3 regions of the Methylobacterium sp. NPDC097929 genome follow, and region 3 is predicted to be linked to each of the others. Evidence: predicted binding sites of a transcription regulator. Region 3 holds the regulator's gene; each other region holds the start of a gene.
What was found. The regulator LexA, encoded in region 3, represses DNA repair genes until DNA is damaged. The targets are predictions, from matches to a motif close to TGTTCNNNNTGTGTTCNG.
Positions count from the first base shown of each region.

Region 1: a site for LexA is predicted at 1,358-1,375, ahead of ACPCJR_RS15055 (glycosyl transferase). Genes of this name have one in related genera too.
Region 2: a site for LexA is predicted at 1,600-1,617, ahead of radA (DNA repair protein RadA). Genes of this name have one in related genera too.

Region 1 covers NZ_JBMVEP010000005.1:208,222-214,911, reverse strand. Annotated here, with positions in the region: gene ACPCJR_RS15060 (EAL domain-containing protein) at 1-1,204, opposite strand, end outside; gene ACPCJR_RS15055 (glycosyl transferase) at 1,511-2,518, shown strand; gene ACPCJR_RS15050 (NAD-dependent epimerase/dehydratase family protein) at 2,532-3,455, shown strand; gene ACPCJR_RS15045 (FMN-dependent NADH-azoreductase) at 3,481-4,092, opposite strand; gene ACPCJR_RS15040 (winged helix-turn-helix transcriptional regulator) at 4,169-4,576, shown strand; gene ACPCJR_RS15035 (SDR family NAD(P)-dependent oxidoreductase) at 4,580-6,571, opposite strand.
Region 2 covers NZ_JBMVEP010000001.1:1,654,468-1,661,157, reverse strand. Annotated here, with positions in the region: gene alr (alanine racemase) at 1-285, shown strand, start outside; gene ACPCJR_RS07790 (hypothetical protein) at 748-1,461, opposite strand; gene radA (DNA repair protein RadA) at 1,748-3,175, shown strand; gene ACPCJR_RS07780 (hypothetical protein) at 3,198-4,424, opposite strand; gene ACPCJR_RS07775 (CvpA family protein) at 4,785-5,381, shown strand; gene purF (amidophosphoribosyltransferase) at 5,551-6,690, shown strand, end outside.
Region 3 covers NZ_JBMVEP010000002.1:244,809-251,498, reverse strand. Annotated here, with positions in the region: gene gltX (glutamate--tRNA ligase) at 38-1,462, opposite strand; gene ACPCJR_RS09210 (ComEC/Rec2 family competence protein) at 1,619-3,877, shown strand; gene lexA (transcriptional repressor LexA) at 3,871-4,596, opposite strand; gene ACPCJR_RS09200 (DUF1236 domain-containing protein) at 4,764-5,639, opposite strand; gene ACPCJR_RS09195 (MFS family transporter) at 6,076-6,690, shown strand, end outside.

The DNA.
Region 1 (6,690 bases), on a different contig from region 3:
ACACGAGGCTGTGGCTCAGGCCCCCGCCCGCGAAGGCGTGCTGCATCACCGTGAAGCCGATCAGCATGACGATGAGCACGAGCCCGCCGATGAGGGCCGGCTGCACGAGGTCGGAGCCGATCTGGCCCGTGATGGCAAAGCCGGCCGCCACCACCCAGAACAGAAGCAGCAGCCACGTCGGCACGAGCAGGATCGCCCGGTCGTAGCCGTTATGGACGGCGAGATAGAGGATCAGGAGCAGGCCGACGCCCGCCACCGCGGCGATCGAGATGCGCGCCACGCCCGCCGCCACGGGCGGATCGAATACGGCAAGCCCGACGAGGCCGGCGAGGAAGGTCAGCCAGAAGAAGGCGACGTGGCTGTAGCGCACGTGCCAGCGCGACAGGTTGAGGTAGGCGAACAGGAAGACGAGCAGGGTGGCGCCGAGCACGGCTTCGGCCGAGGCGCGGTAGATCCGCTCCGCCTGCTCCGCGACGGGGAAGATCCGCTGCAGGAAGCCGAAATCGATGCAGGCATAGGCCAGCACAGCCCAGGAGAGCGCGGCCGCGGCGGGGAAGATGATCGCGCCCTTCACCACGAAGATGATGGTGAGGAACAGCGCCAGCAGCCCGGCGATGCCGATGATGATGCCCTTGTAGAGGGTGAGCCCCGAGGTCTTCTTGCGATAGGCGTCCTGGTCCCAAAGGTAGACCTGCGGGATGTTGGGCCCCTTCAACTCGGCGACGTAGGTGACCGTGGTGCCCGGATCGATGGTGATCAGGAACTGGTCGGCCTCCAGGCTCTCGTCGCGCTCGGGCCGGATGCCCTCGCTCGCGGTGATCGCGGCGATGCGCGAGCCGCCGAGATCGGGCCAGATCACGCCCGAGCCGACGAGGCGGAAATGCGGGGCCACCAGCAGCCGGTCGATCTGCTCGTCGGTGTCGTTGGTGAGCGCGAACACCATCCAATCGGGCCGCGCCCCCGCCTCGCGGGCCTTGACCGCGATGCGCCGGACGATGCCGTCCTTGCCCGGCGCCGTGGAGATCTGGATCATTTCGCCGTCCGAGCGGTAGCGCTCGATCGTCGGCGTGAGATCGATGGCGGGCGCGTCGAGGGTGACGCGCACGGCTTCGACCGCGCGGGCGGGAACGGCGGTCCCGAGCAGGGCGGCCAGGGAGCCGGCCACGACCGTCAGGAACGCGAGGACCAGTGAGAGCGTGCGCAACGGGCGTTTCTTGACAACCGGCTTGAGCGGTAGGGCGAGCGGCCAAGTCGTATCGGCGGCATCCTGCCCCCGCAAGGCGACCCGGCCGGAGCGGGCGGCGCACCCACCGTTCTTTCGGCCCGCCGCCCGACGCGGATCGCGTGGCTTTGCGGCCAAAACAAGTTGGGATCGTCCGATCGAGCCCGGCGCGGCCTCGCTTGAGCTGAGGAGGGCGGCTAGAGCGGAGAGCATGCAAACGATCGGAACACGCCGTCTCGAAGCCTTCCCGGCGAGCGGAAGGGCCGTTTCGCGGCTTGCGGCGGCCCGATGACCGTCGCCCCTCTCCTCGCCGCGCCGCTGGCGGCGCTGCTGTCCGCCGGGCTGATCGTCCTGCTGAAGCCGCTGCTGCAGCGCTACGCCCTGGCCCGGCCGAACGCCCGCTCCAGCCACCGGGTGCCGACGCCCCAGGGCGGCGGGATCGCCATCATCGCCGCCGCGCTCGCCGCCGCCGCCCTCCTGGCCGTGCCGACGGGGATCGGTCCCGGCTCGGCCGAACTGGCGGTGCTGGCGCTCGCCGTCCTCGTGCTGGCCGCGACCGGCGCCGTCGACGACATCCGTCCGCTGCCGGCCTCGCTCCGGCTCGTGATCCAGGCGGGCGCCGTGGCCGCGGTCGTGCTCGCCACCGGGGGACGGCTCCTGCCCGAGGCGCCGCTCTGGCTGGAGCGCGGCCTCGCGATCCTGGCCGGGCTCTGGTTCGTCAACCTCGTGAACTTCATGGACGGGCTCGACTGGATGACGCTGGCCGAGTTCGTGCCGCCGGTCGCCTTCCTCCTCGCACTCGGGCTCGCCGGCCTCTACGCCCCCGCCCCGACGCTGGTGGCCGGCGCCCTGCTCGGCGGGCTGCTCGGCTTCGCGCCCTTCAACCGCCCGGTGGCGCGGCTGTTCATGGGCGATGTCGGCTCGCTGCCGGTGGGCCTGATCGTGGCGTGGCTGCTCTACCGGCTCGCGGGGGAGGGTGGATTGGCGGCCGCGCTGATCCTGCCGCTCTATCCCGTCACCGACGCGACGCTCACCCTGCTGTGGCGCCTGCGCCGGGGCGAGGCCGTCTGGCAGGCCCATCGCAGCCACTTCTATCAGGTCGCCACCGTCCACGGTTTCTCCGTCCTCGGCGTGGTGGGACGCGTCTTCGCGCTCCAGAGCGCGCTGGCGCTGCTCGCGGCCGCGACCTTGCTTTGGCCGCACCCCGCGGTCACGCTCTCCTGCCTCGGCCTCTCGGCGGGGGGCGTCGGGTGGCTGCTGCGCCGGTTCGCGAGGGGGCGGCCGGGCGGTGCATGAGGGGGATGGGCGGGTGACCGGAAAGCTGATCGCGCTGACGGGAGCGACGGGCTTCATCGGCCGCCACCTGCTGCGGACGCTCTCGGCCCGGGGCTACCGCGTGCGGGTGCTGCTGCGCCGGCCCGTGGAGGTGCCCGAGGGCGCGAGCGGCGCCGTGGTGGGCGATCTGGCCCGGCCGATGAACATGGCCGCCGCGCTCAGCGGGGTCGATGCCGTGGTGCATTCGGCGGGCCTCGCTCACGCCATGTCCGGTGCGCCGGAGGACGATTTTCGCAATTCGAACACCGAGGCGACGCGCAAGCTGGCCGAGGCCGCGCAGCGGGCGCGGGTCGGCCGCTTCGTCTTCCTCTCCTCGATCCGGGCGCAGACCGGTTCGAGCGCACCCCTGCCTCTGTCCGAGGCGGACGCCCCCGCCCCGACCGACGCCTACGGCCGCTCGAAGCTCGCCGCGGAGGAGGCGCTGGCCGAGATCGGGCTCGATTGGGTCGCCCTGCGCCCGGTGCTGGTCTACGGCGCCGGGGTGAAGGGCAACATGGCGGCGCTCCTCAAGCTGGCGCGGACGCCCTATCCGCTGCCGCTGGCGAGCCTGCGGGGCCGGCGCTCCCTGGTCTCGGTCGAGAGTCTGGCCGCTGCCGTGGCCACGGTGCTGGAGGCCCCTGCGCCTGTGGCCCGGCCGCTGATCGTGGCCGATCCCGACCCGCTGACGCTACCCGAGATGCTGACCGCACTCCGCTCCGGTCTCGGCCGCGGCCCCGGCCTGCTGCCCTGTCCGACCCCGCTGATCGGGCTCGCCTGCCGCGCCGCCGGCCGGGAGGCCGCCTTCGAGCGCCTGACCGGCTCCCTCGTGGCCCGGGCCGAGGGTCTGGCGGCGCTGGGTTGGCGGCCGGCGCAGACCTCGCGCGACGGCCTCGCGGTGCTGGCGCGGACCGGGGGCTGAGGCCGCCGCGCTCAGGCCGTCCTGCTCAGGCCGCCTTGAGGGCGCGCGCGGCCTCCAAGGCGCCGGTCAGCGCCCGCTCGCGCGCTTCGGAGCCCAGGGCGATGCCCTCGGCGACGATGAATTCCGGCGCCGTGATGCCGATGAAGGCGAGCACCGTGCGCAGATAGGTTTCGGCATGTTCCGCTGCGGCCGCCGGCGTGCCGGGTCCGTAGAGGCCGCCGCGGGCGAGTGCCACGATCACGCGCTTGGAGCCCGCGAGCCCTTCGGCGCCTGATGGCCCGTAGCGGAAGGTGACGCCTGCCACGAGGATTCGGTCGATCCAGGCCTTGAGCTGGCTCGACAGGGTGAAGTTGTAGAGCGGCGCGCCGATCACCACGATGTCAGCGGCGAGGAACTCGTCGAGCGCCTGTCGGCCGAGATCGACATCGTGCTGAATATCGGGCGTGTTCGTGGCGTTCGGCTGCGCTCCTGTGAGGACGGCGCCCGAGAGGTGGGGAAGGGGCGCCCGCGCGAGGTCGCGGTAGGCGACGGCGAGACCGGGATTCTCGGATCTCAGGCGATCCACGATGGCGGCGGACACCGTCCGGCTCACGGAATGGGCGCCTAGAATGCTGCCGTCGACGTGCAGAAGCTTCATGTTTGATCCTCGGTATCAGAAATGAACCGAGGCGCTATAGATAACCACTGTCATCGCCGCGCAAGGAGGCACATTCTTGGAACCCGGGCACATCGAGGGAACCGAGGCGTCGCATCCCGACCACCGTACCGGACAGGATTGCCGCCTCGTCGGTACGGTCCTGGCGCGGATCGGCGACAAGTGGAGCGTGCTCGTCGTGATGATGCTCGCTGACGGACCGAGGCGCTTCAACGAGCTGAAACGGATGATCGGCGGCATCTCGCAGCGGATGCTCACCTTCACGCTGCGCGGGCTGGAGCGCGACGGCCTCGTCACGCGCACGATCTTCCCGACGATTCCGCCGCGGGTCGATTACGAACTGACCGAACTTGGCCGCTCCCTCAAGGAGCCGATCCAGGCGCTCGGCGCTTGGGCCTTCGCGCATCTGCCGGAGATTCAGGAAGCCCGCGCCCGCTTCGACGGCCGCGACGGCAAGGCGGGCTGAGCGTCAGGCCGGGGTCGCCGCTGCGGTCTCGGCGCGTGGCGCGAGGCTCGCGGGCTCCGCGTTCGGCACGGCGCCGGCCCGGTGGCGGAAGTCCGGGATCGCTTCCTCGAACACCGCCTCCGCCGCCGCACGATCTCCCGCCGCGACAGCCTCGCGCAGGCGGCCGATCCAGCCCTCCAGCACCGCGCGGTCGGCGAAGACGGGCTTGGCCGCCATGACGCCGTCGATGCCGGCGAGCGTCACCCGCGGCTCTTCCTTCGCGAACAGGATCTCGTTGAGCCGCTCGCCCGGCCGCGCCCCGGTGACCTGAATCTCGATCTCCTCGCCGGGCTCGAAGCCGGCGAGCCGGATCATGCGCTCGGCGAGATCGCGGATGCGCACGGGCTGGCCCATCTTGAGCACGTAGACGGCCGCGCGCTGCTCGCCGGTGTCGCCGCGCCCTTCCGCGTCGGCGTGGGACGCGGCGGTGAGCACGAGGTCGGAGGCCTCGCGCACGGTCATGAAGTAGCGCACCATCTCGGCATGCGTTACGGTCACGGGACCGCCGCGGGCGATCTGCGCCTTGAACACCGGCACCACCGAGCCCGCCGAGCCCAGCACGTTGCCGAAGCGCACGGCGATCAGCCGGGTCGCCTCCGGGTCGGCGCGCTCCGCGTCCAGCGCGGTTTCATGGTCGAGAGCTTGCGCCACCATCTCGGCGAAGCGCTTGGTGACGCCGAGCTGCGAGACCGGCTCGATCGCCTTGTCGGTCGAGATCATCACCAGAGCCCGGGCGCCGGCCGCCACGGTCGCGTCGGCCACGTTGATCGAGCCGAACACGTTGGTCTTGATGCCCTCGGCCCAGTCGCGTTCGAGGTAGGGCACCTGCTTGAGCGCGGCGGCGTGGAAGACGTAGGTCGGCCGGAAGTCGCGCAGGATGGCGTGCAGCCGCTCGCGGTCGCGGATGTCGGCGAGCGCGCCCTCGACCTCGGCCTCGGCGTGCAGGAGGGCCGAGCCGTTGAGCACCGCGTGGAGCGCCGGCTCGGAATTCTCAATGACGAGCAGCGCCGCAGCGCCGAAGGCGACCGCCCGGGCGCAGATTTCGGAGCCGATCGAGCCGCCCCCGCCCGTCACGACGACCCGGGCGCCGGCAAGGAAGCGCTCGAGGCGCGGCCGATCGATGGCGACGGTCGGTCGGAGCAGCAGATCCTCGATCTCGAGCGGCGCGAGTTCGGCGTCGCGCATGCCCTCGCCGAGGCTGGTGACGCGGGCGAGCGGCAGGCCGAGCCGCCGGGCGCGGGCGATCAGGTCGTCGGGCTCGGATTCGGGCGCCAGCGCGCTCGGCGTCGCCACGAGCCGGCGCACGGGCAGACCGCGGCCCGCCAAGTCGGCGACCACCTGTTCGAGGTCGCGAAACCCGCCGAGGACGGGCACGCCGCGCATCATCTGGCCCGCTTCGTCGGCTCGCGGCGAGAGGATGCCCTTGGGTGAGAGCCGCTTGACCGAACCGGATTCGATGGCCCGCAACACGATCTCGATGTCGCTGCCGCGCCCCAGCAGCAATGTCGGGGTGGTGGCCGTGCGGGCCCGGCTCTGGCGGGAGCGGGCGTATTTCAGGTAGCGGAAGGCCAGCCGCGGGCCGCCGAGCAGAAAGATCTGCAGCACCCAGTAGAGGATGATGGCGACCTTGCCGAAGAAGTAGAATCCGTAGAGGTTCGAGGAGACCAGCACGTAGTCGAGCACGAGCAGCGTCAGCGCGGTGACGCTCGCGGCGCGCACGATGCCGGCCAGGTCCGGCAGCGAGGCGAAGCGCCACTTCGTGCGGTAGAGCTTGAACCAGGCGTAGATCAGCCCGGTATAGATCAGGAAGGGCGGCAGCAGCAGCGGGAGGGCGTGCAGGCGCTCGGCCAGCGCCCCGTCCTGGAAGCGGAAGACGAAGGTCAGCACCACGGCCGCCGCGGTGGCGGCGAGATCGAGGACGACCATCGCCGCCGTCTTGAGGGTGCGCTTCTGCATGGTGCTTCGTGTCAGAGCATCCGCCCGAACGAGGGAGACCGGTTCTCGGTGAGAGCCCGCTCGGGCGCAGGCGTGTCGGCGCCGCTCTGGGCCATGTCTCCGGGCGCTGTCAACGCGAC
Region 2 (6,690 bases), on a different contig from region 3:
CGCCGGCTCGCCACGCTCTCGCTCGGCTACGCCGACGGCTATCCCCGCGCCGCCAGCAACAGCGGCCACGCGCTGGTCGGCGGCGTGCCCTGCCCGATCGTCGGCCTGATCTCGATGGACCTCATCATCCTCGATGTCACCGACGCAATCCAGGCCCGGCGCGGCGGCACCGCCACGCTGATCGGCGATGCCCTCGACATCGACACGGTGGGGCAAGCCGCCGGCACCATCGGCTACGAGATCCTGACGGGGCTGGGTTCCCGATACATCCGGAAATACGAGTAAATTCGATTTGTTATGATTTGAAACGCACTCAACCTGCGAAATCAAATTAGCCTATGTTCGACTGTACCCTTCTGACTGCGGCTAAATTTCTTTGATATGTTTTAGCATACAATGCACTTGGCCGCCCATTGTAACTTACAAGTACGTTACTATAATCGCATTTAATTTCTCTCAAAAATTCACAACAAACATTGTAGTTACAAGTATCGTCAAAAGTCGCAAAAATTAGTTTGATGTTATTACTTCCGAACATTATCCTCCAATATCTGAATTCGACTTGGCACTTTCCAATGGTGAATTTCGGTTCTTGTTTTTTGTAGTACAATATAAAAATAGTAGCAAAAATTTCGGCTATCCGGATTGGCAGAGTGCGGAAGCGACATTCTGTCATCAAAAGGGCTATAGCTATTTCGTTGACAGAATCATCCTCTAGCATTTTATTTAGAAATCGCTTTGATAGCGTCAAGTTTCGCTCTCCGCGCGCCGCGAATAAGATATATTTTCCGGCCTTGTGATTCTTCTTTGTATTACCCAAGTAATCGCCGCAACAATAAAAATATTGATGAATACGTCTTCGTATAAAAAGCTTCCTGCCGCGGATGCAAGTCCCAAAGCACCTGACTTCTCAAGATTCGTGGCTGCCCATCCAAACGCTGTATTGAGTGCATAACAGATTGATAATAAATATGCGGCGTATACCAGCAAAACGTATAAAAATGACTTTCCACTCCCGACAACTTCACTTTCGAGGCGTATTCTGTATAGAGCCCTGAAAATATTATACGTTTTCACCAGCATCAGAAATATAACAAACTCCCTAAATTGCTGGGCAGACAAGTAAAATGCAGAAATGATGCCGCACACATATGGAGCAAAAACCGCAGAAAATACCATCGATATAATTGCAGATGCGATAATCTTTCGCCTTAATTCAATCCTCTCTTGCTCTGACAAACTTATTCCTACACCAAAATAATCGTCTTCTCCAAAATATTCAGCATATAACTTATCTGAGTGCCCACTAGGAAAGACGATGAAGTATATAGGAACATAGTGTATCTTGGTAATGCGCCTATAAATTGCCTGAAGATCAAAGATAAGGTACGTAAATAAAACGGGAACGAGGGAAACCTTGTAGTTCCATGCCAGTTCCGCGGCATTTTGAAGATAGTTCATGACGTCAATTCCAAAAATTATATTATAAATACGCGTTCGCATTTGGCAAAAATTGACATTTACCAGCTTCCACAAAAATTTGCTATACTCTTAGATCAGACCGCCGAGCTGGAGTCCATGCGGTCGAGAAAGCCGCGGTGTTCACTTTTTGTTCAAAATCGTGATAGGTTTGTAGGATCGCCCTAGGCGCTCAGAGAGGCAGTTCCTTGAGGCCTCGTACAGCTCTAAAGGCAACGCACCTATCTAGCTTAGCTGTCTGGGAAAATAGCAGTAGATTCAAAGTCCCATGGCCAAGATCCAACAGACCTTCGTCTGCCAGTCCTGCGGGGCGGTCTACAACCGCTGGCGCGGGCGCTGCGAGGCCTGCAACGGCTGGAACACGATCCAGGAGGAGGTGCCGAGCGCCGGCCCCCAATCCGGCCCGGCCGCGACCCGGCCCTCGCGGGCGCGGGGCCGCGTCTTCCCCCTCGAAGGCCTGACCGGCGAGGCCAAGGAGGCGCCGCGCAGCGCTAGCGGCATCAACGAGCTCGACCGGGTGACCGGCGGCGGCTTCGTGCGCGGCTCGGTGATCCTGCTCGGCGGCGATCCCGGCATCGGCAAGTCGACCCTGCTGATGCAGGCGTCGGCCGCCATGGCGCGGAGCGGCGAGCGCGTCGCCTACATCTCCGGCGAGGAGGCGGTGGGACAGGTGCGCCTGCGCGCCGAGCGGCTCGGGCTGACCCAGCACCCGGTCGAACTCGCCGCGCAGACCAATGTCGAGGACATCGTCGAGACGCTCTCGCAGGGTCACCCGCCCGCGCTCGTCATCATCGACTCGATCCAGACCATGTGGACGGAGACCGTGGAATCGGCGCCGGGCACCGTCACGCAGGTGCGCAGCTCCGCCCAGGCCCTGATCCGCTTCGCCAAGACCACCGGCACGGCCGTCATCCTCGTCGGCCACGTCACCAAGGACGGGCAGATCGCCGGCCCCCGCGTGGTCGAGCACATGGTCGATGCGGTCGCCTCGTTCGAGGGCGACCAGGGCCACCATTTCCGGATCCTGCGCGCCGTGAAGAACCGCTTCGGACCGACCGACGAGATCGGCGTGTTCGAGATGACCGATGCCGGGCTCGCGGAAGTCCCCAACCCCTCCGCCCTGTTCCTGGCGGGCCGCGACCACGCCGCCCCGGGCACCGCGGTCTTTGCCGGGATGGAGGGCACCCGGCCGCTGCTGGTCGAGATCCAGGCGCTGGTCGCCCCCTCCTCGCTCGGCATGCCGCGCCGGGCGGTGGTGGGCTGGGACCCGAACCGCCTCTCGATGGTGCTCGCCGTGCTGGAGGCCCATGGCGGCATCCGGCTCGGGGGGCACGACGTCTACCTCAACGTCGCGGGGGGCCTGCGCATCTCCGAGCCCGCCGCGGATCTGGCGGTCGCTGCCGCGCTCGTCTCCTCGCTCTCCGGGGCGGCGCTGCCCTCCGACTCGGTCTATTTCGGCGAACTCGGCCTGTCGGGGGCGGTGCGGCCGGTCTCGCAGGCGCCCGCCCGGCTGAAGGAGGCGCTGAAGCTCGGCTTCGGCAAGGCGATCACCCCGCAGGGGCGCGGCGAGGCCGGGGACCGGGCGCTGCCGACCGAGGCCCTGCGCCACATCGCCGATCTCGTGGCCGGCATCGCCTCGGGCGCGCCGCGGCGGGTTGGGAGGCAGAAGGCCGTGAGTTACGAGGAGGAGATGTAGCCGGGGCGCGGCGGGACTCGCCTCAGAAATCCTGCAGCGCCGACCGCTTCCACCGGTTGGGGGCGACGCAGCGATACTCCCAGTCCGCGTCCCAGGCGCGCTCGCCGACGCGGCAGGGCGCCGCGCTGCTCGCCGGGGGCGAGGAAGCGCTTTCCACCACGCCCGCCCGGGTGATGATGCGCCCGGCCGGATCGACCGACCAGCCGTTGCCCTGGATCTGGGCGACGCCGTAGGCCCCCTGCAGGACGATGCCGGCCGGGCTCTTCGACCCCTCCCGGATACCGGCGACCGACTTGGCGCCGCCGATGCTGAGCGAGACCGGGGCGGAGGAATCGTCGAGGATGCTCGCCGTCGTATGGGCGCCCGTGACGAGGTAGGAGACAGGGCCGGACGAGGCGTCGCTGATGGTGGCGATCGCATGCGACTGCCCGCCCAGCCCGGACAGGCCGAAGCCAATGCCGACGGGCGAGGCCGCGTCGATCTCGATGGCGGATTGCGAGGCGAGCCCATCGCCGTTCAGGCGCATACCCCAGATGGTCGAGTACCCGTGCGCCGCCGTCTCGTTTCCGACGATCGCGAGGTTGGTGGTGATCGCCTTGCCGCTCGCGGCCAGCCGCAGGTTGGTGCAATCGATGCCGAGCGGGCAGTCCCGGCCCGAATCGTTGCCGTAATCGAGCTCCACGTTGGGGAAGAATCCCGGCGCGACCGGCGGCATCCGCAGGTGATAGTTGAACGCCGCGTTCCAGGCCGCGCCGGCCCCCTCGACGACCTCCGTCTCGAAGTAGCTGCCGACCTTCGCGGCGATGCTGGCATCGTTGATCCAGAGCCATTTGACCGACCCGTCGGAGACCGTGAACGGAACCGAGGCGGGCCGCGAGCCCGGCAGCGGATTGTTCGCGCCCGAGGTTCCGGCCTGCACGACCCGATAGGTGGCGTTGCCGCTCGACACGTTGTCGCCGAGCGCGAAGCTGGTCCGGGCCGCCCACGCCTTCTGCCGGCCGGTACCGATGGTCGTCGTGACGGCGAGCGTCTGCTCCTCCGCCGCATTGTCGATCTGCGTGCTGGCCGAGATCAGCAGGGAGGTGCGCTGGTGGTCGAAAAAGGCCGGGTCGATCCGGCCGTCCGACGGCCCGTGGATGCACGACAGGGCGGGACAGAACGAGATCCGGTTTCCGACCCCGAGCATGATGGCATTGGGGTTCTTGCGGCCGGCGAGCGAGGTGTCGAGGGGCGACAAGCCTTGCGCCATCGTGATGGCTCCGGGCATCAGGACCGGGACGCCGTCCCTGATCCGGCCGGGGATAAGTGCGTCGAGGACTTCGAGGCCGCCCTCGCGCGAGACCGGCCTCGCCGGCTCCGCGCGGAGCGGAGCGGACAGGATCAGCAGGGCTAGCGCCACAGGCGCGGTATTCCAGGGGAGTGCGCCGCGCCGGCACGCCGGGATTCCGATGGCAAGGAGCATGGCTGGTCCAGGATTCGAGGCCCGAAGGTGACGGCCGAGGTTCGTCGGGGTATATCGTTAACGACCACAGCGGACGCGCGGCCCGAGGGGAGCCGTCGCCGTCCGGGCGACGCCGCCCTGTCCCGCCCCCGATTAGCGTAACCTGCGATGCCGTTCTCCGTCCTCGATCTCGCGGTGCTGGGCATCGTGCTCATCTCGGCGCTGCTCGCCGCCGTGCGCGGCGTGACCCGCGAGGTGCTCGCGATCATCGCCTGGGTGGCCGCCGCCGCGGTGGCGTGGTCGCTCCACCCGCTGCTCCTGCCCACCGTGAAGCAGCACGTCTCCAGCGACACGGTGGCGCTCGTCGCCTCCATCGCCGCGATCTTTCTCGGCACCCTGATCGTGGTCTCGCTGATCACGGTGAAGGTGTCCGACCTCGTGCTCGACTCGCGCATCGGCGCCGTCGACCGCTCGCTCGGCTTCCTGTTCGGGGCGGGCCGCGGCTTCCTGATCTGCGTGATCGGCTGGGTGTTCCTGGCCTGGCTCGTCCAGGGCAAGGTGCCGGACTGGGCCGCGCAGGCCAAGAGCCGGCCGATCCTGGAGAGTTCGGGCGAGGCGCTGGTGGCGCAGCTGCCCGACAACCCGGAAGGCTTCCTCAAGCAGTTCCGCAAGCCCAAGGGCGACACGCCGGCCGAGGAGCCGCCGCCGGAGACCGAACTCCCCGCCCAGCGCCGCAGCGATGCCGGGCCTGCACCGAAACGCTGATATGCTGGAATCGGTCTTGGTTGCGACGCGATCCGCACCTAGGTAACGGTTTCACGACGGTCCCGGCGTAACCCCTCGCGGCAGAGGCTGCGGGCGGCAGCGCCCGGCCGTCTCCCGCCGTGCCGGACGTGAGGCCCGCGGTTTCGCGCCTCCAGGATTCGAGATCGACATGTCAGCTGTCTGCGCGAGCGCCGATGCCCAGGACTGGGACATCGACGGGGACACGCTTCGCGAGGAATGCGGCGTCTTCGGCATCTACGGGCACGACGACGCCTCGGCCATCACGGCGCTCGGGCTGCACGCCCTGCAGCATCGCGGCCAGGAGGCGGCGGGCATCGTCTCCTACGACGAGGGGGTGTTCCACTCCGAGCGCCGTCAGGGCCTCGTCGGCGACAACTTCTCCGACCGCGGCACGATCGAGCGGCTGGCCGGGCGCTCGGCCATCGGCCACGTGCGCTACTCGACCACCGGCGGCACCATCCTGCGCAACGTCCAGCCGCTGTTTGCCGAACTCGCCAGCGGGGGCCTCGCGGTCGCGCATAACGGCAACCTGACCAACGCGCTCTCGATCCGCCGCGACCTCGTCAAGGACGGCGCCATCACGCAGTCGACCTCGGACACCGAGGTGATCCTGCATCTGGCCGCCCGCTCGCGCAAACCGCGCATCGTCGAGCGCTTCATCGACGCGCTGCAGCAGATCCAGGGCGCCTACGCCATCGTCGCGCTGACCAACAAGAAGCTGATCGGCGCCCGCGATCCCCTCGGCATCCGCCCCCTGGTGCTCGGCGAACTCGACGGGCGCTACATCCTGGCCTCGGAATCCTGCGCGCTGGACATCATCGGCGCCCGCTTCATCCGCGACGTGGAGAACGGCGAGGTGGTGGTGATCTCGGAGGAGGGCGTGGAGTCGATCCGCTTCGCCGAACAGCGGCCGATGCGCCCCTGCATCTTCGAGTACATCTACTTCGCCCGCCCCGATTCGGTGGTGAACGGCAAGAGCGTCTACGGCGTGCGCAAGGCCATCGGCCAGGAACTCGCCCGCGAGGCGGCGCCGGAGGCCGACGTGGTGATCCCGGTGCCCGATTCCGGCGTGCCCGCGGCTTTGGGCTTCGCGCAGGAAGCGGGCCTGCCCTTCGAGATGGGCATCATCCGCAACCATTACGTCGGGCGCACCTTCATCCAGCCGACCCAGACCGTGCGCGAACTCGGCGTGCGCATGAAGCACTCGGCCAACCGCGCCGCGGTCGAGGGCAAGCGCATCGTGCTCGTGGACGACAGCCTCGTGCGCGGCACCACCTCGGTGAAGATC
Region 3 (6,690 bases):
GCGTTTCCTTCGAGGCTTGCCTTCGAGCCTTGGGCGTTCAGGCGGAGAGCCGGTCGCGCAGGCGCCCGAGCGCCTCGTCCCGACCGAGCACGGCCATCACGTCGAAGACCGGCGGAGAGGTGGCGCGGCCCGTCAGCGCCGCGCGCAACGGCTGGGCGACCTGACCGAGCTTGACGCCTTCGCTCTCGGCAAAGCCGCGCACGGCGGCCTCCGTGCTCGCCGCGTCCCACTCCGGCAGGGCTTCGAGCGCGGGTAGGAGCGCCCGCAGCCGGGCCGGCGCCTCGCCCGCCAGCAGCGCTTCGGCCTTGGCGTCGAGGGCGAGCGGCCGGGATGCGGTGAGGTAGTAGGCGCTGTCGAGGAGTTCGACGAGGGTCTTGGCCCGCTCCTTGAGGCCCGGCATCGCGGCCGTCAGCTTTTCGCGCAAGGCCGGCGTCAGCGTCTCCGGCAGGCCGCGCTCGGCGCCGCGGGCGGGCAGAATCGCCTCGATCGCATCGACGAGATCCGAATCGGCGCTGCCGCGGATGTAGAGGCCGTTCAGGCTCTCCAGCTTGGTGAAGTCGAACCGCGCCGCAGAGCGGCCGATCGCCTTCAGGTCGAAGGCCGCGATCATCTCCTCGGTGGAGAAGACCTCCTGATCGCCGTGGCTCCAGCCCAGGCGCACGAGGTAGTTGCGCAGGGCCGCGGGCAGGTAGCCGCGGTCGCGGTACTCCTCGACGCCGAGCGCGCCGTGGCGCTTCGAGAGCTTGGCCCCGTCCGCCCCGTGGATGAGCGGGATATGCGCCATGGCGGGCACGTCCCAGCCGAGCGCCCGGTAGATCTGGCTCTGGCGGGCGGCGTTGGTGAGGTGGTCGTCGCCGCGGATCACCTGCGTCACGCCCATGTCGTGGTCATCGACCACCACGGCCAGCATGTAGGTCGGGGTGCCGTCCGAGCGCAGCAGCACGAGGTCGTCGAGGTCGCGGTTGGCCCAGGTGACGCGGCCCTGCACCGCATCCTCGACCACGGTCTCGCCCTCGGTGGGCGCGCGCAGGCGGATCACCGGCTTGACCCCCTCCGGCGCCTCGGACGGGTCGCGGTCGCGCCAGCGCCCGTCGTAGCGCGGCGCGCGGCCCTCGGCGCGGGCCGTCTCGCGCATCTGCGTGAGTTCGTCCGCCGTGGCGTAGCAGTGATAGGCGTGGCCTGCGGCGAGCAGGCTCTCGGCCACCGCCCGGTGCCGGTCGGCCCGGGCGAACTGGTAGATCACGTCGCCGTCCCAATCGAGGCCGAGCCAGCGCATCCCGTCGAGGATCGCGTCGATCGCCCCTTGCGTCGAGCGCTCCCGGTCGGTGTCCTCGATCCGCAGCAGCATGCGTCCGCCGAAGCGGCGGGCATAGAGCCAGTTGAAGAGGGCCGTGCGCGCCCCCCCGATGTGAAGGAAGCCCGTGGGCGAAGGCGCAAAGCGCGTGACGACCGGTGACGACATCGGCGGCTGGGAGGCTTCTTTGAAAAAGTACGGGATGGCGGGAGGGCGGCCTCGGCCGGTCTCGGCGGGCGTGTAGCACGAGGAAGCGGATGCGTTAAGAATCCGTCATCATCGCCGGTCGTGCGTCGAGCGCATCGGTCCGAGGGCGCGCACATCATGGCGGAGGGCGGCGGCAGGGTGGTGCGGGGGGCGATCCCAGCCCTCGCCGCCGGCCGTTTCCTCGGGCCGGCGGGCGTCTGGCAGGGCGGCCGGCACTGGCTCGGCCAGGGCCTCGCCCGCGAGGCGGAGCAGCGCCGCCTGTTCCCCTGGCTCGCCGTGGCGTTCGGGGCCGGCATCCTCCTCTTCTTCACGGCGACCGACGGCGAGCCTTCGCTCGTCGCGCCCCTGGTCGGCGCCGGCCTGAGCCTCGCCGTGACGCCGCTGCTTAGGGCCCGGCCCGGATGGCTCGCGCTCGCGCTGGCCGTCGCGGCCGTCTTCCTCGGCTTCGCCGCGGGTGTCCGGCGCGTCGCCGCGGTGTCGGGGCCGGTTCTCACCCGGGTGACGATCGCACCACTCTCCGGCCTCGTCGAAGGGCTCGAGGAGCGCGAGGGCGGCGCGCGCCTGATCGTGCGGGTCGACAGCTTCGGCACGCTCGACGCGGCGACCCGCCCGCGCCGGGTGCGGGTCTCCTACCGGGCGGCTCAAGCGGTGCGGCCGGGGGACGCCATCCGCGCCACCGCCCGCCTGCTGCCGCCCCCGGAGGCGGTGCAGCCGGGCGGCTACGACTTCGCCCGCGACGCCTATTTCCGCGGGATCGGGGCCGTCGGCTCCCTCGTCGGCAAGGTCGAGGTCGGGCCGCCGGCCGAGACCCCGCCCCTGACCCTGCGGCTGGCCGCGGCGATCGACGACGCCCGCAACGGCCTGACCCGGCGGATCACCGACGCGATCGGCGGGCAGGCCGGGGCCGTGGCGGCGGCGCTCGTCACGGGCAAGCGCGGCCTGATCGCGGCCGGGACCAACGACGTGCTCCGAGCAGCCGGGATCTACCACGTCGTCTCGATCTCCGGCCTGCACATGGTGCTGGCCGCGGGCGTGGTGTTCTGGCTGGTGCGGGCCGGGCTCGCGCTGGTGCCGGCGCTCGCGCTGACCTGGCCCATCAAGAAGATCGCCGCCGGGGCGGCGATGGTCGGCGTGACCGCCTATTGCGCCTTCTCCGGCTGGGACGTGGCGGCCGAGCGGGCGCTGATCATGACGCTGATCATGCTCGGCGCGATCCTCGTCGATCGTCCGGCGCTGAGCATGCGCAACCTCGCGCTGGCCGCCCTCGTCGCGCTGGCGCGCGAGCCGGAGGCGCTGCTGGGGCCGAGCTTCCAGATGTCGTTCGGGGCGGTGGCCGGCCTGATCGCCTGCGCGCCGCTGATCGACGGCCGGCTGCTGCGGGCGGAGGGCCGCTCCCGTCTCGGGCGCGTCGCGGCCTCGGCGGCGGCGGCAATTCTCGGCACGCTCGCCACGACCCTCGTGGCGCAGGTCGCGACGGCGCCCTTCGCGACCTATCACTTCCAGACGGTGCAGCCCTTCGGTCTCGTCGGCAACGCGCTGACCCTGCCGCTCGTCTCGCTCGCGGTGATGCCCTCGGCGGTCATCGGGATGCTGGCCTATCCCTTCGCCCTCGACCGCCCGGTCTGGTGGCTGATGGGCCTCGCCGTGCGCGGGATGCTGGAGATCTCGTCTTGGATCGCCGGGTTCGGGCAGGCCACCGTGGTGCTGCCGGCCTTCGGCCCGGCGGCCCTGGCGCTGCTCGCCGCCGCGCTTCTCGTGGCGACCCTGGCCGTGTCGCGGCTGCGCCTTCTGGCGCTGCTACCGGCCACGATCGGCCTCGCCCTGGCCGGCGCTCCGGATCGCTTCGATCTCTACGTCGATCGCGATGGCGGCGGCGCGGCGGTCCGCGGCAGGGACGGCCGGCTGATCGTGCTGGGGCGCCCACCGGTCTTCGTTCTGGAGCAATGGTTGAAGGCCGACGGCGATCCGCGCCGTCCCGACGCCGCCCTGGCTGCGGCAGGCCCCCGCTGCGACCGTCTTGGCTGCACCCTCACGACCGCCGACGGGCGCGCCGTCGCCTTCGTGACCGACAAGCGCGCCTTCGCGGAGGATTGCGCCCGGGCCGAGATCCTGATCAGCCGCCTGCGCGCGCCGCCGGGCTGCGCAGCGCCCCTGGTCGTCGATCGCGCCTTCCTGGTGGAGCGGGGCGCCACGGCGATTCGCCTTCGCCCGGCCGGCCCCGACATCGTCACGGCCCGCGGTGCCGGCGCGGCCAAACCCTGGCATCCGCAGCCCCCGGTCGCCCCGCCGATGCCGGCGGCCGCGCCGGACAAGGCGCCGACCGCCGGCCCGGAGACGGCGGACCCGGTCGATCCGCCGCCCGACGAGCCTCAGTAGCGGCGCACGAGGCTGACCAGCTTGCCCTGGATGCGCACGCGATCCGGGCCGAGCACGCGGGTCTCGTAAGCGGGGTTGGCCGCTTCGAGGGCGATGGAGGTGCCGCGGCGGCGCAGGCGCTTGAGGGTCGCCTCCTCGTCGTCGATCAGGGCGACGATGATGTCGCCATTATTGGCGGTGTCCTGCTTGTGGATGACCACCAGATCGCCGTCGAGGATGCCGGCCTCGACCATCGAATCACCGCGCACCTCCAGGGCGTAGTGCTCGCCGCCGGAGAGGAAGTCCGGCGACATCGCGATGGTGTGGCTCTGGCTCTCGATCGCCGAGATCGGCGTACCGGCGGCGATGCGGCCCATCACCGGCACCATCACCGAACGTCCGTTCCCGTCTTGGGCCTGCAGCATCGGCGGCTTCGGCGCGGGCGGCTTGCCGGCAAGGCCCCCCTCGACCACGCTCGGGGTGAAGCGGCGCGGCTCGGCGCCCGCCGCGGGCCTGGCCGCCGGCGCGTCGGGCATGCGCAGGATCTCGATGGCCCGCGCCCGATTCGGAAGGCGGCGCAGGAAGCCGCGCTCCTCCAGCGCCATGATCAGGCGGTGGATGCCGGACTTGGACTTGAGGTCGAGGGCGTCCTTCATCTCGTCGAAGGACGGCGGCACGCCGCTCTCCTGCATCCTCTGCTGGATGAACTGGAGCAGCTCGAGTTGCTTGCGGGTCAGCATGCGGCACCTGCTGTCGACCGCGGGCCGGGGGCGCCGCAGAATCGTGGAAAACAAAGCACGAACAGCCTAGACGTTCCTCTCCTGTTCCGCAAGCGCGTGCCGCGACACGCGAAAGGCGGCGGAGCCCTCGCCCCGCCGCCTCCGTTCTCGACCGTTCGCCCGTCGAATCAGGCGGGAATCACGTCGACGATCTCGTAGGTATCGGGATCGATGATGACGATGTCGTCTCCGACCAGCACGAACTGCAGGCCGCGATAGGCCGGCACGACCGAGAGGATGGCCGGCGGCAGCGGGTGCAGCGACACGGAGCGCGGGATCGCCGTGCCGACGCGGACGGAGAAGTTCACGTTCGTGACCGGGCGGATGTTGGTGCGGGTGATCGACTGGCGGAACTCCGTGCGCTGAGTGGTGCTCAGGCTCTTGGAGGCCCCGCGCGCCTCGCTGGCCGAGCCTCGGCCGCCCCGGTCGCCCGCACGATCTCCGTCGCGGCCGCCGCGCTCGCCGGCCGCGTCACGTCCACCGCGGCCGTCGCGGTCGCCCGCCCCGTCGCGGTCGGCCTTGCCGGGTTCGCGGTCGCCGCGCTCTCCCTGACCGGCGCGCCCGCCCTGTTCGCCGGCTCGGGCCGGGCCGCCGTCGCGGTCGCCGCGAGGACCCGTCTCGCTGCCGCCGGTGCCGCGCGCGGCACCCCCGGCTCCGCCGGCCGCACCGCCGCCCGCCTCGCCGCCGCGGGCTCCGCCGGTCTCCGCACCACCGCGGGCGCCGCCCGCTCCGCCACCGACCTCACCCGCACCGCCACGGGCGCCGCCGCCCGCGCCGCCGATACTTCCGGCTCCGCCGCCCGCACCGCCGCCGGGGCCACCGCCGCCGCCCGCGCCACCGGCCCCCATTCCGGCGCCACCGCCGGCTCCGCCGCCCGCACCACCGCCGGCTCCGCCGCCTGCGCCACCACCGGCGCCGCCCGCGCCGCCACCCTGAGCCAGGGCCGTCGCGGCGCCGAGTACGAGGATCGCCGCCGTCGCCGTGCTGCGAAAGAACTTCGTCATGTTCAAGGTCCTCTTGATGCCGGCGGCCGGACGCGGCCCCCAAACTGCGCTCGCAACGGCGCAAGGCTGAAAACCGTTCCGGCACCAAGGCGATCGGGATTCTTCGCCGGCTCTATCTTGGCAATTCATATACTTTCGCCGGGAAGACTGACGCGGCGAACGGGAACATCGCTATGTGTCTGGAAAATCTGTGAGAGAAGCGGGGCAATGACTTGGCGCCGCCGCTCCGCTCGCCTTCGACCGGAGCGTTCCGGAAGGCCGCGAGCCTACCCGGACGACGCGGGAAACGGGTGGAGCGACGCGCGAGGCTGAGACGGTCGCCCCATGCCTGTCATTCTCCGGGCGCCCGCCGGGTCGGCGCCGCGCGGCGGGCGCCTAGCTACGGTGCCGCCAGCGACGCTTCACGGCCCTCCGAGGCCGCTTTCGGGAGGAAGACATGGCGGAGATCGCCGAGACGGGACCGGACCAGGACGATGCCGCCGACCGCCGCCGCCGGATCATGGCGATCGTCGGATCGTCGTCGGGCAATCTCGTCGAGTGGTACGACTTCTACTGCTACGCCTTCTTCGCGCTCTACTTCGCCCCGGTCTTCTTCCCGACGGGCGACGCGACCAGCCAGCTGCTTCAATCGGCGGCGGTGTTCGCGGTGGGCTTCTTCATGCGGCCGATCGGCGGCTGGCTGTTCGGGCGCATCGCCGACCGGCTCGGGCGCAAGACCTCGCTGATGATCTCGGTGCTGATGATGTGCGCCGGCTCGCTCGCCATCGCGGTGCTGCCGACCCACGCCACCGTCGGCGGCCTCGCCCCCGTGCTGCTGGTCCTCGCGCGGATGGTGCAGGGCCTCTCGGTCGGCGGCGAGTACGGCACCAGCGCGACCTACATGAGCGAGGTCGCCGCCAAGGGCCAGCGCGGCTTCTACGCCTCGTTCCAGTACGTCACCCTGATCGGCGGGCAACTCCTCGCCTCGCTGGTGCTCGTGGTGTTGCAGAGCCTGCTGACCGAGGCCCAGCTCACCGCCTGGGGCTGGCGCATCCCCTTCGTGATCGGGGCG